One region of the Butyrivibrio sp. FCS006 genome, then DNA from elsewhere that is predicted to be linked to it. Evidence: a T-box and tRNA genes for the amino acid it is inferred to sense, from the RefSeq annotation. Region 1 holds a T-box; the other holds one or more tRNA genes.
What was found. The T-box of region 1 lies ahead of proS (proline--tRNA ligase). A T-box ahead of a tRNA ligase gene usually reads a tRNA of that ligase, here a tRNA-Pro.

Region 1 (7,783 bases):
TCAGGAAGGATCACCGCGGTTATTCCCAGCTCGTAAGCCATCTTGATCTTCTCCGGATGGGGAGATTGCAGGAGCTTCACCAGCTCTGTCTGAATTCTCTCGGCGCTGATCTTTGAGAGGGTAGGAGCAAGCTCTTTTATGGCTTTCTTCGTCTCTTCTTCGATCTCATAGTCAAGCTGAGCGGCAAATCTCACAGCTCTCATGATCCTCAGGGCATCCTCAGAAAACCTCTCCCTTGGATTCCCGACGCACCTTATGATATGGTCCTCTAAATCCTTTTTGCCATCAAACCTGTCGATCAGACCCTCTTCCTCATTGTAAGCCATGGCGTTTATGGTAAAATCCCTGCGCATCATGTCTTCATAGAGGTCCCTTGTAAATGTGACCTCCTTGGGGTGACGGCCGTCCTCGTAAATTCCATCAATCCTGTAGGTGGTTACCTCATACCCCTCTTTTCCCATCATCACCGTAACGGTTCCGTGCTCTATACCGGTGTCGATGGTTCTTTTAAAGAGTTTCTTGGTATCCTGAGGAAGCGCATTAGTGGTGATGTCCCAGTCCTCCGGAGTTCTTCCTAAGAGGGCATCACGAACACAGCCACCCACTATATAAGCCTCAAAACCTGCCTTGTGCATGGTGTCGAGAATGAATTTTGCATTTTCCGGTATTGTAATCTTCATACCTTCATAATAGCCTATAGGCCTGATTTTGTGAATATTTGCTAGGAATTTTGTCATTAAGGTTATATACTAAATATATGTAATAATGAGGAAAAGTTTATGAAATTTTGGGACTATAGTCGCTATGATAAATTGGCGGCAATACTGCTGCTCATAATATCAGTTATTGCAATTTTCTTTATTTCAGATACTTTCTTTAAACCGGGATCCGGGATCTACAGCCTGAACGATGGCTGGGAGATCTCTTTAAATGGTGTCCCGTACTCTTCGGATTCACTTCTCGATGCAGGTCTTGGCCTTATTGACGAAGGTGATGTGGTGATCCTTAGCCGCAAACTTCCTGATTTCAAGCTCGAGAACCCCTGTCTTATCATGTATTCCATCCACGCTTTGGTAGATGTATATCTCGATAATGAGCTGATCTATTCCTTCGGTCATGACTACTATGAAAACGACCGTACCGTCCCCAAGCGCTACAATTACATTGCCCTGGGACAGGATTATCTGGGAAAAGAGCTTAGGATTGCCATTTCCGGTACCAGAACCCGGTCATTTTCAGGCGCCTCTCCCATAACTGTCGGTGAAAGACGCGACATTCTGACCTATCACATCTCTGGCATGCGATCAAATATAATAATCGGTGACTTTTTGATGATCCTGGGCCTTGCCTTGATGATCCTCTCTCCCTACATGGTTATTTACCACAGCAATGACTTAAGACTCTTCTTCAGTGGTCTTATATCACTACTTCTTGGTCTGTTCATATACTCTTTCTACGGACTTATCGATCTTCTGTGCAACAATCCGAGCCTTAACACCATTTGCGAATATTCTTCAATGTACAATATTCCGACAGCCATCATCGGATACTTCATGTCCATCTCAACAGATAAGCTAAAGAAGATATTCAGAGCACTTTTTGTTGCAAATGTTCTGGTATTCCTTTCGGTATTCTTCTTTACCGTCATTGCAAGCCGCAGGATCTTCGAATTTACACCTATGCTTCAGGGGCTTGCCCTTTTTGAGGCAATCGTCTGCACCGTAATAATCATAAGAGCTGCAGCAAAACTATTTAAGGATCCGGATTTCCGTCTGATTTCCTCCGACAATGTCTTTTCCGCAGGTCTTATCATTTTCACGCTTTTGTCGGTTGTTGACATCTTCAGATACAACTACACCAAGTACTTCTCAAAGCAGGGTGAATCATCAACTACCATCGCATTCTTCACCGGCGGCGCTGTACTTCTTGTCTGCTCGCTCCTTATAAGTTACCTGCTTTACATCATCTACAACTCAAACCTTCAGTCCATGCAGAGCAAGATATCATCCCTTGCCTTCACGGATCCCCTTACGGGTCTTGCCAACAGAGCCCGTTGCGAACAGGTTATGGATCTGCTTACCAAAGAGCGCACTCAGTACACCATAATAAGTCTCGACCTCAACAAACTAAAACAGGTAAACGACACCCTTGGCCACCACGAAGGCGACCGTCTTCTGTCCGGCTTTGCAACCATACTCTCCGACTGCTTTTTGGATGCTAACCTTGTAGGAAGGATGGGCGGTGATGAGTTTATCGTAATCCTCACGGAAGAAAGAGCCCTTAGCACCACCAAGAGGATACACGAGCTCTACTCGATGATCAGCGACTGGAATCACAAAGAGCAGGTATTCCAATACAGTGCGTCCTACGGCTATGCCTACAGCTACGAAGTCCCCAGCGGATCCGCTCAGGAGGTCTACATGCTGGCTGACAGCCGTATGTATGAGATGAAGAGAGAGCATCAGTCTGACAAGCGTAAGGAGGTGATAAAGAATGCGTAAATTCTTATCTTTCCTTACATTAGCCTTGGCTTTACTTGCGCTGTTCTTTACCTTTGCAACATTTTTCTTCTCCTTTAAGCCAACGCACCCCATTATGAAGCTCGAAAAAGGCTGGACTGTAACCTACAGAAACCAGCAGTACTTAAACACTAATCTTGAGCACATGAGCACTCAGGTTGGAGCAACCTTTTCAAGAGGCGACGTTGTCTACTTAAACCAGACTTCACCTCTTGTTGATATTCGTTGCGATTTCCCTTACCTCGCCTTCAAGACAAGATACTGCTACTATGAGATATTCCTGGATGAAGAGCTCATAAGCAGCACAGTTCCTGCGAGTTCATCAAATAAAGAGTTTATCGGTGTAGGCTACAATTTCATCCCGCTCCCGGACAATTACGTGGGTAAAAGACTTACCATCAGGCTCTATGTTACTGAAAACTCCACAAGAGCCGATATAATCACGCCTTTGATTGGTGATTTCGACGATATTTACAGAGACATGATCCATTCAATGATCTATCCCTTCACCATAGGTCTTTTCATGATGATGTTCGGTGAGGTGTTCCTGATAATATCCCTGCTCTTCTATATCAGGTCAGCCGGCGTTACAACACAGATTCTGTGCTCTGTCCTTAATATTGTTCTTGGCTGCTGGATCTTAACCGCCTTTGATGTCACGGACTTTGTGCTGCCTCCCAACATAAATACAACGCTTGAGTTCTGCACCATGTACCTGATAACGCCGCTTATCTATGCCATTGTATTTGACCTTCACAGACGTTGGGAGAATAAAATACTGATAGTAATGGGTCTTTCAACTCTTGCCTTTTCTCTTACTTTCATGTTCCTGCACTTCTTGAATGTTGTGCACATAAATCATTTCCAGTATCCCTACTACTTTATTTCTACTGCGGGTATGATCATACTGGTAGCCTATGACTACATGGACTTAAAGAGCAAAAGCCACAATTCCTCGAGGCTGATCCTGATGATAGGCATAACCTTCATGGCTGTGTCACTGTTTGGCTACATAATAGCCGCTGTGCTTCACCAGTATATTGGCTTTGCCAGCACCCCGATTATCTCCGCCATCATGCCCACCGGAGTTATGTTCTTCGTATTTATGCAGCTGCTTAATTACTTTGTATATATGACACACTCTTTTGCCCAGAAAAAAGAGTATGCAGCCCTTACAAAGATTGCCTACATCGACAATCTCACCGGTCTTCCAAACAGAGTCAGCTGCGACGAAAGGCTTGATGTCTTTAATAAGTCAGACAAGAATTTCTGCCTGCTGAGCCTTGATCTTAACGGTCTTAAAGAGGTCAACGACAACGCCGGACATCCGGCCGGGGATAAGCTTCTTAAGTCCTTTGCGGATACACTTAAAGCTGTTATTGGGGATCTCGGAGTCTGTACCAGGATTGGCGGAGACGAATTTTTAGTGCTGATTGAAAAGACAACTCCAATGGAGCTTGATAAAAGACTTGTTAAACTGGATCAGGAGCTTTTAGAGCTTGATAAAAAAGTTCCTGACGTTAATCACAGTGTATCATATGGCTACGCCTTCAGAGAAGAGGTAGAAGATGGGGATACACATTCGGTATTCATGTTGGCTGATCAGAGAATGTATGACTACAAGAGAGCACACTACGCAAACATGATGAAGAGATAAAAAAAAGGACGCGCATTAATACGCGCGTCCCCAATATACCATCTTAGTTGCAGGCTTTCCGCACATTACACATGTGTCGGAGAGCTTTTCTTGTTCAAAAGGAATGCATCTGCTGGTAGCTGAGAACTCTTCCTTGATCTTGTCCTCACACTCCTGGCATCCGCACCACATAGCCTTTACAAAGCCCTTGGTCTCCTTGAAGGCCTCTGCGAACTCCTCTTTGTTGTGAGCTGCGAAGGTGTGCTCTGCAAGGTGCTTCTTAGCTCTCTCGAACATATCCTTCTGGATTGTATCAAGAAGCTCACCAACCTTAGCTGAAACCTCAGAGATAGCACATTCGATCTTCTCTCTTGTGTCTCTTCTTACAAGTACGCACTTACCTGCTTCAAGATCCTTAGGTCCGATCTCGACACGAACAGGAATACCTCTCATCTCCTGCTCAGCGAATTTAAATCCGGGTGTTCTGTCAGAATCGTCTGTCTTTACTCTGTAATCTGAAAGACTCTTTGCGATATCGTAAGCTGCATCAAGAACGCCTTCCTTCTTCTGCTGGATAGGAATAACAACAACCTGTACAGGAGCGATCTTAGGAGGTACTACAAGGCCTGAATTGTCGCCGTGTACCATGATCATAGCACCGATTGTACGTGTTGTAAGTCCCCAGGATGTCTGACATACATAGTGAAGCTGATTGTCTTTTCCTGCGTACTGGATTCCGAAAGCCTTTGCAAAGCCGTCGCCGAAGTTGTGGCTTGTTGCGCTCTGAAGAGCACGTCCGTCATGCATAAGTGCCTCTACTGTATAAGTAGCCTCAGCACCTGCGAATTTCTCTTTATCTGTCTTGCGTCCCTTAACAACAGGAATGGCCATATCGTTCTCAAGGAAATCAGCATAGACATTAAGCATCTGCTGTGTTCTCTCCTCAGCCTCTTCCATTGTTGCGTGAGCTGTGTGTCCTTCCTGCCAGAGGAACTCTCTGCTTCTAAGGAAAGGTCTAGTCTCTTTCTCCCAACGAACAACGCTGCACCACTGGTTGAGAACCTGTGGAAGATCCTTGTAGGAGTGGATCTCTCCCTTGTAGTAGTCGCAAAACAGTGTCTCTGATGTAGGACGTACGCAGTATCTCTCTGTAAGAGGCTCAAGTCCTCCGTGAGTTACCCATGCTACCTCAGGAGCAAAGCCCTCTACGTGATCCTTCTCCTTCTGAAGAAGTGACTCGGGAATGAACATAGGAAGGTATGCGTTCTGAACGCCTGTCTCCTTAAATCTTGCATCGAGGTGCTTCTGAATAAGCTCCCAGATTGCATAGCCTGCAGGCTTGATAACCATGCATCCCTTGATGTTTGAGTAGCTTACAAGGTCTGCCTTGATACATACGTCTGTGTACCATTGTGTGAAATCTTCATCCATGGATGTGATCTCAGAAACGAGTTTCTTGTTGTCTGCCATAATTTCTCCTCTCTCTTTCGTTATGAAGTGGATACGAGGTTGTTTAAGCTAAAAAAATAAGCCTTCGCATCCCTAAAAACAGGGACCGAAAGCTCGGCGGTACCACCCTATTTAAATCCGCAAAAGCAGATTTCACTTCATTTGTGCCCTTAACGCGGGTAACGCTGTATTTATGCTGACGCTTTCATACAGGACTCCAAGGCGGGTTCGCTGTTTTTCCGTAAGAGCCTCACACCAAACGGCCCTCTCTCTGAAACGTGATTGCAGTTACTATTCCTCTTCAACGTCGATTTATTTATTTCACTCATTCTAGTTTCAAACCCAAAGATTGTCAAGCCATTTTGAACCCAGGGGACGGAGTCAGTGGCTCATAATCTGACAATTAACCGATTTGTCAGATTATGAGCCACTGACTCCGTCCCCTGGGTTCATTACCGGTTCAACTCGCTCTGGGGACCGTCAGAGTGGTGATTTCTGATGATGCTGTCAATTACCTGCTTGTCACATGCAGGAAGATCACCCGGTACTGTGTTCTTAACGCTGGAGGTTGCATTTCCGTAGAAAAGAGCTTTCTCCACGTCATCATACTCAAGAAGTCCGTACAAAACACCGGATACATACGCATCACCGGAACCGATCCTGTCGATTACGTCGATGCCTGTATAAGGCTTTTCGGTGTAGAACTTATCTTCCTTGGCGCTGTAGATGGTTGAAGTAAAGTTATGCTTTTTAGGGCTGATTACTTCGCGCTGGGTTGTGCAGACAATCTCTACAGGATAATCCTGCGTATAGCTCTTCATAATATCGGAGAGCTCTCCTTCTTTTTGCATCATGCGCCTTGAAGTCTCCTCGGAAACAAAGAGAATATCAACATAGGGCAGAATGCTCTTAATAGCTGCCCTTGCCTCTTCTTCACTCCAGAGGTTTGCTCTGTAGTTGCAGTCAAAAGACACCTTCGCTCCCGCAGCCTTAAATCTCTTTATCATCTCTGTGGTAACTTCGCAGGTATTCTTGTTGAGCGCCAGAGTTATACCGCTGGTATGGAACATTCTTGTATTGGAATATACACTCTCAGGAATTTCATCAAGGCTTATCCTTGTAATCGAGGAATTCATTCTGTCATAGACAATGGAGGGCTTTCTGGGCGCAGCTCCATTTTCATAGTAATAGATACCAAGACGAGCCTCAGGGGCATCGTCATAGATAAGATAATCATCTGAAACACCCTCAAACCTTATCCTGTTCTTGATAAAGGTTCCGAGAGCATTCTTGGGAAGTCTCGATATAACGCCGGTGCGCATGCCCAAAAGAGCTACACCGGACGCCACATTGAGCTCGGATCCGCCGGCTCTTTTATCAAACACATCTCCCCTGGTCATTAGTTCGTAATTGGGTGGAGAAAGTCTAAGCATTATTTCTCCAAAGGTCAAAAGATCAAATCTTCCATCTCCCATAGCCGGCCTCCTTATTCACCATCAAAACTACAGACTATCTGCAGACAACTATATGATAATATATGAGAAATGCAAGTGTAAGGGCTTACATTGTTGATAATATTGATTATTTTGAACAAAAAAACAGGGGATAGCGATCATCCCCTGGAAGTATCTCTGTCGTTATATTTTGAGAGCACGACTTCGCCCTTCTTTAATGTCTCTTTTACATCAATGACTCTCTGGTTTGAGGAGCCCCTGAATCTCAGCATCAGGTCTTTCTTATCAAGCATGAACTCTCCGTCCACCAAAACATCAGTCATCGCAAGGATTGCATCGGTATCTTCACCGTGGCATCTCTTGTTGTCAGGATCTGTAAGCTCCTCCCACAGATACCCCGAATAGATCCAGATGGTGGCCCTTGGGACTTCCTTTTTTATCCTCTCAAGAAGCGGTCTTATCTCCTTCTGGTTTACTATCTCCATAGGCTCTCCACCAAGAATGGTAAGACCATCAATATATCCCGGCTTAAGAGACTCAACAAGGTCATCCTCAACCTCTTTTGTATAAGGCTGACCGTAATTAAAGTCCCAGGTCATCTCATTAAAGCACCCCTTGCAGTGATGAGTGCAGCCCGATACGAAAAAGGCTGTTCTGCATCCCACTCCGTTGGCAACGTCATTGTAATAAACCTGTCCGTAATTCATAACTTCGATCCTCTAAAT
Region 2 (7,783 bases), on a different contig from region 1:
TCCTCACATACAATTAGTTTTCAATTCTTCGGAGCAGGTCTTTCTTCTTAAGACCGTTTTTCTTTGCTGCCTTGGGCCAACCTCTGCCGGCCATAAACATATAAGCTGCTCTTGGGAATTTATATGCATCAGCGTAAATGTCGTCTATAGCTGATGAATTTCCAATCACAGCGCCCAGTGTCTGCAGAGCTTCAACTACATATTTCACCGGGCCGGCCGGAGCATTAATGGTCTGAATGAGCGCGCCCATCATTTCGCCGCCTCCTATGGCAACTCCTCCGCCATAGGTAAATCCGCATTTCTGACTCCACTTTCTCACCTGTCTCAAGACATTTTTTATCTGGCAGCTCTCATAGAAGCCCATGTTTACTACAGTGTAAATCTTTTTATCACCGGGCGGACATGTCTTCTCCATAAGCTCCATGACCTTTAGAACTTCTGAAGGGATTCCGTCAACGTACATCGGAAATCCAAGGACAATCTTGTCTGCACCTGATAAGGCCTGCTCGAGTTCTTCAGGCTTATTCAGGTATGGCACAAGACTGATTGTTTCTGCCTCTTCTCCAATGCTTTCTGAGAGCTTGTTAAGGAATTTTGATGTGTTTGAGTTATCGCCTCTAAGACTTCCGTTAAAGAGGATGGTTTTACCGGAAGCCATATCCGAAGCCGGCTGCGAACCGGCAGAAGATTCTTTTACTTCCTGTAACTGAGTGGTTTCCTCAAATCTGATATCTTTGATCACGCCGTTGAAGTTCCGGCAAACAGCTTCCACATAGTGCTTAGCATCCGCCTGATCTTCTTTGGTAAGGTCATGTCCTCTGAAGATGACCGTGATCTTTTTTGACTCAGGATAGCGCATCTTGTGATGCATCTCATTATCTACAATGCGGAAATATGGAAGAACCCATCCGATACTTCTGTCGAATACATTCTTAACAAAGCTGCTAAATCCGCCATAGGTGTACCTGGTCATTACCACAAGCTCATCAGCCTTATGGATGAGATACCCCATCCTGTTATAGCCATCTTTGATAACGCATTCTCCCGGTGTCTTTAACCAGCAGCCAAAACACCCTGCGCAGGGCTTAATCTCTTTTGACGGAGCTATTACTTCCCATCCCTGATAATCCTGTGAAATCTGTCCCCACTCTTTTTCATCAAGATCATGAATCAGTAAATTCATACACTTCTCCCCCTTTAGTAATTCAATAATAGCAATCATCACGCAAAAAGACCAGCCGTTTTCACGACCGGTCTTTTCTTGTTGCGGGTGATTCGTTGTTAAATGAAGAAGGTTATATTAAAATATAAAGTAGTTAGCGATATAGAGACAAGAAAAATGAGGCCAAAAATGTTGAAAAAAATCAACACGCTGAAAGTTAAATTTCCACTGATCAGTTTTTTTACATATTTAGCGCTTGTAAGCGTGGTCCTGATTGCTTGCTATATGAGATTTTCCAGCAATATGAAGGAAACTTATATAGAGCACGGAGAAGAGATACTTAACCTCGCAGCCGAGGACATTGTTATCGACCACATTCCTGATTATCTAAATGGGAACTACGATATTGCCGAATATGAAAAAACCGCAAAAAAACTGGACTTATATCCACGTTATTTTGATGAAGTTTTCTATCTGTATGCCTATCACTTAAATGATGATGGCGTGAATGCAACATATCTTTTTGATGCCCAGGTCAATCATGATGATGAGGCAAGTCAGCTTGGAGAAAATTATGAGATTGAGGAGGATATTCTTGCTCAAATAGCTAACCACGGCGCAGGAGAACCACTTGATGCAGTAACTGATAATACTAAATGGGGATATCTGCTTACCGTTTCCAAACCTCTATTAGATTCCAAAGGCAATTTTCAAGGATATCTGCTGATAGATTTTGATCTCACCAAGGTAAGGAATGATAACAGGGCCTTCTTTTTAAGACTTTTTGGCATTGCCTTTGCCAATATGCTGGTCGTTTTTGCTCTTGGAATGCAGGCCGTAGCAGTCAGAATCACAAATCCCATCGAGAAGATTTTCCTTTGCCTGTCCAAATTCAGATATGCAACCATCAAAGACAGGGAAGAAAATCTCCGCAGTTTACAAGATCTGAAGATCCATACCAACCACGAGATCCAGTCTCTGTATGAGACCCTTATTTCAAGCGCTGAAAGCAATCTGCGATATATGAGTGAGTACAAAACTGTCTCTGAAAAGGCTCATACCGATGTCATGACCGGTGTCAAAAACAAAGCAGCCTTTGAGGAAATGGCCATGGTACTCCTTGAAAAGATTGATAATGAAGAATCCCCTGAAATAGCCATTATCATGGCAGACGTCAATAACCTTAAGTATGTCAATGATCAGTTCGGACACAAGGCAGGTGATGAATACATCATAGGCTGTTGCAAGGTGATTTCGGATCTGTGCAAAGAATCCCATATATTCAGGATTGGAGGGGATGAATTCGTTGTTGTCCTTGAAGGAAATGATTATACCAACAGGAAATACCTGTATGAAATGTTAAAGTCTCAGTTCATAGACACATTTATAGATGATACAAAAGATCCATGGCAGCGTTATTCAGTTTCTTTGGGTTTTGCTGAGTATCAAGCATCTGATACAGGAATAACAGATGTTATGAAACGTGCTGATGAGGCCATGTACAAGGAAAAAGAGATTTTCAAGAAAACCTATGGCAGCTACAGATGAGCTTGCGATCATTACAGATAAAAAACCGCTCATTATGAGCGGTTTTCATGAATCGGAGTGACGTGATTCGAACACGCGGCCCCTACCTCCCTAAGATAGTGCTCTACCAACTGAGCCACACCCCGATTTGGGTTGTCGCAAGTATCTCGACCAGCGACAAAAGCTATTATATAACGTCCTCGCCATAAAAGCAACCATAAATTTGAAATTCATTCAGATAATCGTACTGACGTACATTTCTTCATATAATATCCCATCACAAATTACCTGCCGATGAACTGAATGATATTCGAGGAAGTTACCTTGGCATAAGGAAGCCTGATATATCTTTCGTTTTCAATGGTGTATTTATCCGAAAGTTCATCAATACTGCCGCCCTTAGCCAGCACACAGGCAAGCTCAAACATGGCAGTCGCCTGTCCTTCTTTGTCGTTGTAGACGGTTCCTACCATTTTGTCATCCTTAACGGCTTCCAGTCCTACATCCGTTCCGTCTATTCCAAGAATTGCCGGCCATTTGTTTCTGGGTATGGCCATGGCTTCGTATGCATCAATGGCTCCCAGGGCCATGTCATCGTTGTTTGAAAGGACCAGCTCAATATCATCGCCGTAGTCCTCAATAAACTGCGTCGCCTTGGTCTGTGCCTGTGCCCTGTTCCAGTTGGCAATGGCATAGCCAAGCTTGTCGATCTCAATCCCCTGCTTTTTCATGGTATTTATGGAAGCCTCAGTCCTGACAATAGCGTCCTGATGCCCGGCTTCTCCCTCTAATACCACGAACTGGATCATGCCATCTCCATTCCTGTCAAGTTCCTTGTTCGTAATGCATGCCCAGGCTGCCAGCTCGCCCTCCATGACTCCCGACTGCTCAGCATCTGCCCCTATGTAAAAGAGCTTGTCCCACCTTCCGATGTCTCCCTCAACCAGCTCTCTATTAAAGAAGATAACCGGCACATCGGCTTTTCTGGCTGCATCAATGACAGCTGTGGGGTCCGTTCTGTCCACAAGGTTTACGCAGATCACGTCCATCCCGTCCTCGATCATCTTCCTGACCTGGGAATTCTGGGTCTGCTGGCTCTGCGCCGCGTTGTAGACTACAATCTCCACATCCTCGTTCTGAAAGCTCTGAAACAGCTCCACGAGCTGCCCCAGAAATGTGTCGTACATGTCATAGGCTGAGACACCAATCTTTATCTTTGATTCACTTTTATTTTCGCTTTGCTTACCGCAGCCGGACAATATTGTTGTCAAAAGACATAATGCAGTAAGCAGCGTTACCAAAACTTTTTTCATATTCACGATCCCGATACTTTCCTAAGATGCTTTAGTGGACCACAGGGAAAAGGATTCTTTGATTGCTCTCATCAAACAGATTGTCCCTGTTTACAACCCTGAAAGGTATCTTCTCATCTTCCATGGGAGTAAGCTTGTTATCAAGGCGCCGTGCAATGGCTGCCACCGACTGATACCCCATGTAATACTCATTTGGAACCACCATGCTTGTGATCAGTCCGTCATCCAAATAACTGACATTCTTAATGGAAATTCCAACACCGAAGATTACCGGAGCACTCTCCTGCTTCTGAGCATATTCAGCGGCGCATTCAAGCCCATTGTTATCAAGAGCAACAATAATATCCGCCTCTGATTCATTCTGTCTTCTTACTACTCTGTCGGCCATGCTGACAGGATCATAGTCAGACCAGGCAATCTCTGCACCCGATGTTTCTATGTTTTCGGTAAATCCTTTAAACCTCTCCGCAAGGGCATTTTGTCTTAAATTACCTGTGATGATTCCAATCCTCTTGCCGTCAAGTTTATTATCAAAGGCTATCCTGACTTCATTGGCCAGGGCTCTTCCCAGCTCTACGTTGTCAACCTGTATGCAGGCAGATCTGCCCTCAACATCAACGTCTGTATCCGCACTGGTATCGACCAGAAGAAGTACTGCCTTGTTGCTGATATCAGATATCATATTCTCAGTTCCTCTGCTGCTGTTTACCTGAAATACAATACCATCGGCTCCATCGTATATCTCCTCGTTTATCAGCTTGTACTGCTGACTCAGACTTAAGTTTTTACCGGTGGATACCACATTGAGTTTTATATTATTATCCTTGGCAGCCTGTTCAAGTCCCGAAATAAATGTCGTCCATCTTCCTGAGCCGGAATCATCTATGACCACAGACACCTCGGGAGAGTCCTCTCTCATTCCGCTGAGGATAAGAGCAGAGGTTGAAGCTGCAAATGTAATAAACAGAAGTATTGCCACCACAAGGATAAACAGATTTCTATTCTTCATCCGCCTTCTCCTTTCCTGTTTCCAGCATCTTCCGATTCTCCTCATTGTACGGAATAGCCGGAAGATGAACGGTCACAGTCGTGCCCTCATCCGGCTCACTCTCGATCTTAAGTCCGTACTGTTCTCCGAAACGCAGCTGAATTCTTCTCTGTACATTTATAAGTCCAACGCCGGAGCCCTTCTTTCTGACTCTGGTATCATCCGTCAAAAGAAGCTCTGTCTGGCTGCTGCTCATACCAAAACCATTGTCGGATACAGTGATGTAAATATCTCCGTCATCACCCATAAAGCCCTTCACAACTATCTCGCCATCCTCCATGTCTTTTACACCATAATAGACAGCGTTCTCCAAAATAGGCTGAACGATAAGCTTGACGGTACAGTAATTCTTAATCTCTTCATCTATATCAAATTCTATGGAGAAGGCATCTTTAAATCTCACCTTCTGGATATTCATGTAGTTGCTGGCGTGGCGGATCTCATCACCGATGGGGATAATGGTCTTTCCGCTGGATAAGCTGACTCTGAACAAAGACGCCAGCTGCGTTATCATAAAGACCGCATCATTGTACTTCTCACCCTCGATCATCCACACAATGGAATCAAGCGTGTTATACAAAAAGTGAGGATTTATCTGAGACTGAAGGGCATCAAGCTCAGCTTTTCTCTTCTCTTCCTGAGATGCAACCATGTCGCGCATCAGCTCATTTATCTGATCGTAACTGGCCCTGAGAGTCCTTCCCAGATGCTCTACTTCAGATGGTCCACCGATATAAACATCCGGATCAGCCTTTCCCATCTCGATTTCTCTGATGGAATCATTGAGCTTTATAAGAGGTCTTGTAACACGTCTTGCAACAAACCTATTAAGTATCAGCATGGCAAGAAGCGTTATTGAGATTACCATCATAACGAAGTATCTGATATCCTTCATTCCCATGTAAGAATTACTTGTGGGAATGACACTTACCAGCTTCCAGCCCGTGTAGCTCATGGTATCAACGGTAACGATTCTCTCATTTCCCTCAAAGATTTCCTTGTAGCTTCCATCGTCATATCCTGCAGCCCGTGAATTGTTTTCCTTAAAAAGGCCTGCACTGATCTGCATCAGCATTGGATGGTAGATAAGAGATCCTTTATTGTCCATAAGGTACACATATTGCTCTGATGGATTGTCATTGACAGACTCCATCATGTCTTCTATGACGGCGTAGTTCATGTCAACCAAAAGCACTCCCTGCTCGGGAACGCCGCCGTTATTAAGCTCAACATTTCTGCTAAGGGAAGTGACCCAGTAATACTTAAAAGTGGGGTCGTCTACAAATATGTTCTGAACATGGGGAAGTGAAAAATGAAGGTTCTCAGGCTTAGAAAGAGCTGCCTGAAACCACGTCTGACCCGTTACATCCACACCGTCCTTCTCGACACCTACGGGAGATGCGGCGATGAGAGTTCCGTCCTCCGAAAAAAGAGCGAGACTTATAAGATAGTCCTTGTGTGCCTCGTAAAGAAGGTTCATCTGAGTTATGGGAGTTTCTTTGCTGATGTCCTGATCCTTGACTACGTTATAGTAGATGGCATCAGACATTCTGCGCATGCTTCGAAGATAGTCCTCAAGCGTGATTACGCTCTGATCAAGAGTGAGCTCCGCCGCGTCCGTCAGCATCTTCTCCGACCTAACTGCGAATCTCTGATAAAGAGCCACTCCCATAGCAAGCATACAAACTAAGGCTACAATTGTGAATGAAACCGCAATTGTAACCTGAATACTCCTGGTGGCAATAGGTCTCATGTATCTCGAGATCAGCCACTGCATTTTTAAGTTATCAAACTTCCCCTTCAAAAACTTTTTCAAACTGGCTCCTGTTTATTCCTTGCCGTTTTTATACTTTGACGGCGAAACACCAAACTGTTTTTTGAATACATAGCTGAAATAATTAGGATCGGAATATCCAACTTCCTGGGCTATTATATAGGTCTTTTCATCGGTCTCAAGAAGCATCCTCTCAGCCTTCTCCATGCGGTAGTCCGTCAGATACCCGACAAAGGTCTTGCCGGTCTCCTTCTTGAAAACCGTGGAGAAATAAGCGCTGCTGACTCCGAGATAGTTGCAGATAAAATCCACGGACAGGTCCTGATCCGCATAGTGGTCTGCCACATATTCCTGTGCCTTTGTGACAAAAGACCTTGTGGTGTCATTTCTCTTGTAGTCGATGAGCTCGTGCATCTTAAGGCACACTCCGGTAAACCAGCCGGAGAGCTCCCCGGGCTCCATCTGAGAAGCCACCGAATATACATCACTGCTAAGGTCAAAGACATCACCCAGCTCAAGCTGATTGGTCCTTGCAAACTTGTAGAGCTCACTCACAAGTTCCATGACAAAGAATCTGTAGTTCTGGATAGTGGCCTGTGCTTTTGTGTTGTTCTCTATATATTTCTCCGCTGCCTTTTTAACGTCCTCAGCATCAGCCATCTTCATCTTCTTGAAGACATCCAAAAGAGTATTCTCTTCCGCCGGAGCCGAATCGTCTTTTTCCATAGGCGAAATCTCGGAGATATTGATTGCCTTGGTGTGTCCGTACAAAACCCTGTAGGAGACTGCATCTCTTGCTCCATGATAGGATGTATCAATTTCAGAGAGGCTCTCTGTAGTGCTTCCGACACCTATGGTTACATTCGCTTTACAGATACTCTCTGCAAGTCTGCAGAGTCTGTCGCAGTCATCAGTAAATGCAGATGCATCCTTCTGCGATGGGAGCTGGGCTATCATAA

Region 2: it has a tRNA-Pro gene. The T-box ahead of proS (proline--tRNA ligase) is inferred to sense a tRNA for this amino acid. The anticodon was not compared.

The regions. Positions count from the first base shown of each region.
Region 1 is NZ_AUKB01000012.1:233,308-241,090, forward strand. Features, by position in the region: gene G633_RS0104105 (CCA tRNA nucleotidyltransferase) at 1-680, opposite strand, end outside; gene G633_RS0104110 (GGDEF domain-containing protein) at 780-2,501, shown strand; gene G633_RS0104115 (sensor domain-containing diguanylate cyclase) at 2,494-4,176, shown strand; gene proS (proline--tRNA ligase) at 4,192-5,625, opposite strand; T-box leader at 5,703-5,918, opposite strand; gene G633_RS0104125 (sugar kinase) at 6,057-7,079, opposite strand; gene nrdG (anaerobic ribonucleoside-triphosphate reductase activating protein) at 7,217-7,765, opposite strand.
Region 2 is NZ_KE384205.1:120,657-128,439, forward strand. Features, by position in the region: gene G633_RS19545 (flavodoxin family protein) at 14-1,183, opposite strand; gene G633_RS0115175 (diguanylate cyclase) at 1,466-2,710, shown strand; tRNA gene G633_RS0115180 (tRNA-Pro) at 2,763-2,835, opposite strand; gene G633_RS0115185 (galactose ABC transporter substrate-binding protein) at 2,974-4,002, opposite strand; gene G633_RS0115190 (sugar ABC transporter substrate-binding protein) at 4,034-5,011, opposite strand; gene G633_RS0115195 (cache domain-containing sensor histidine kinase) at 5,001-6,866, opposite strand; gene G633_RS0115200 (response regulator) at 6,879-7,783, opposite strand, start outside.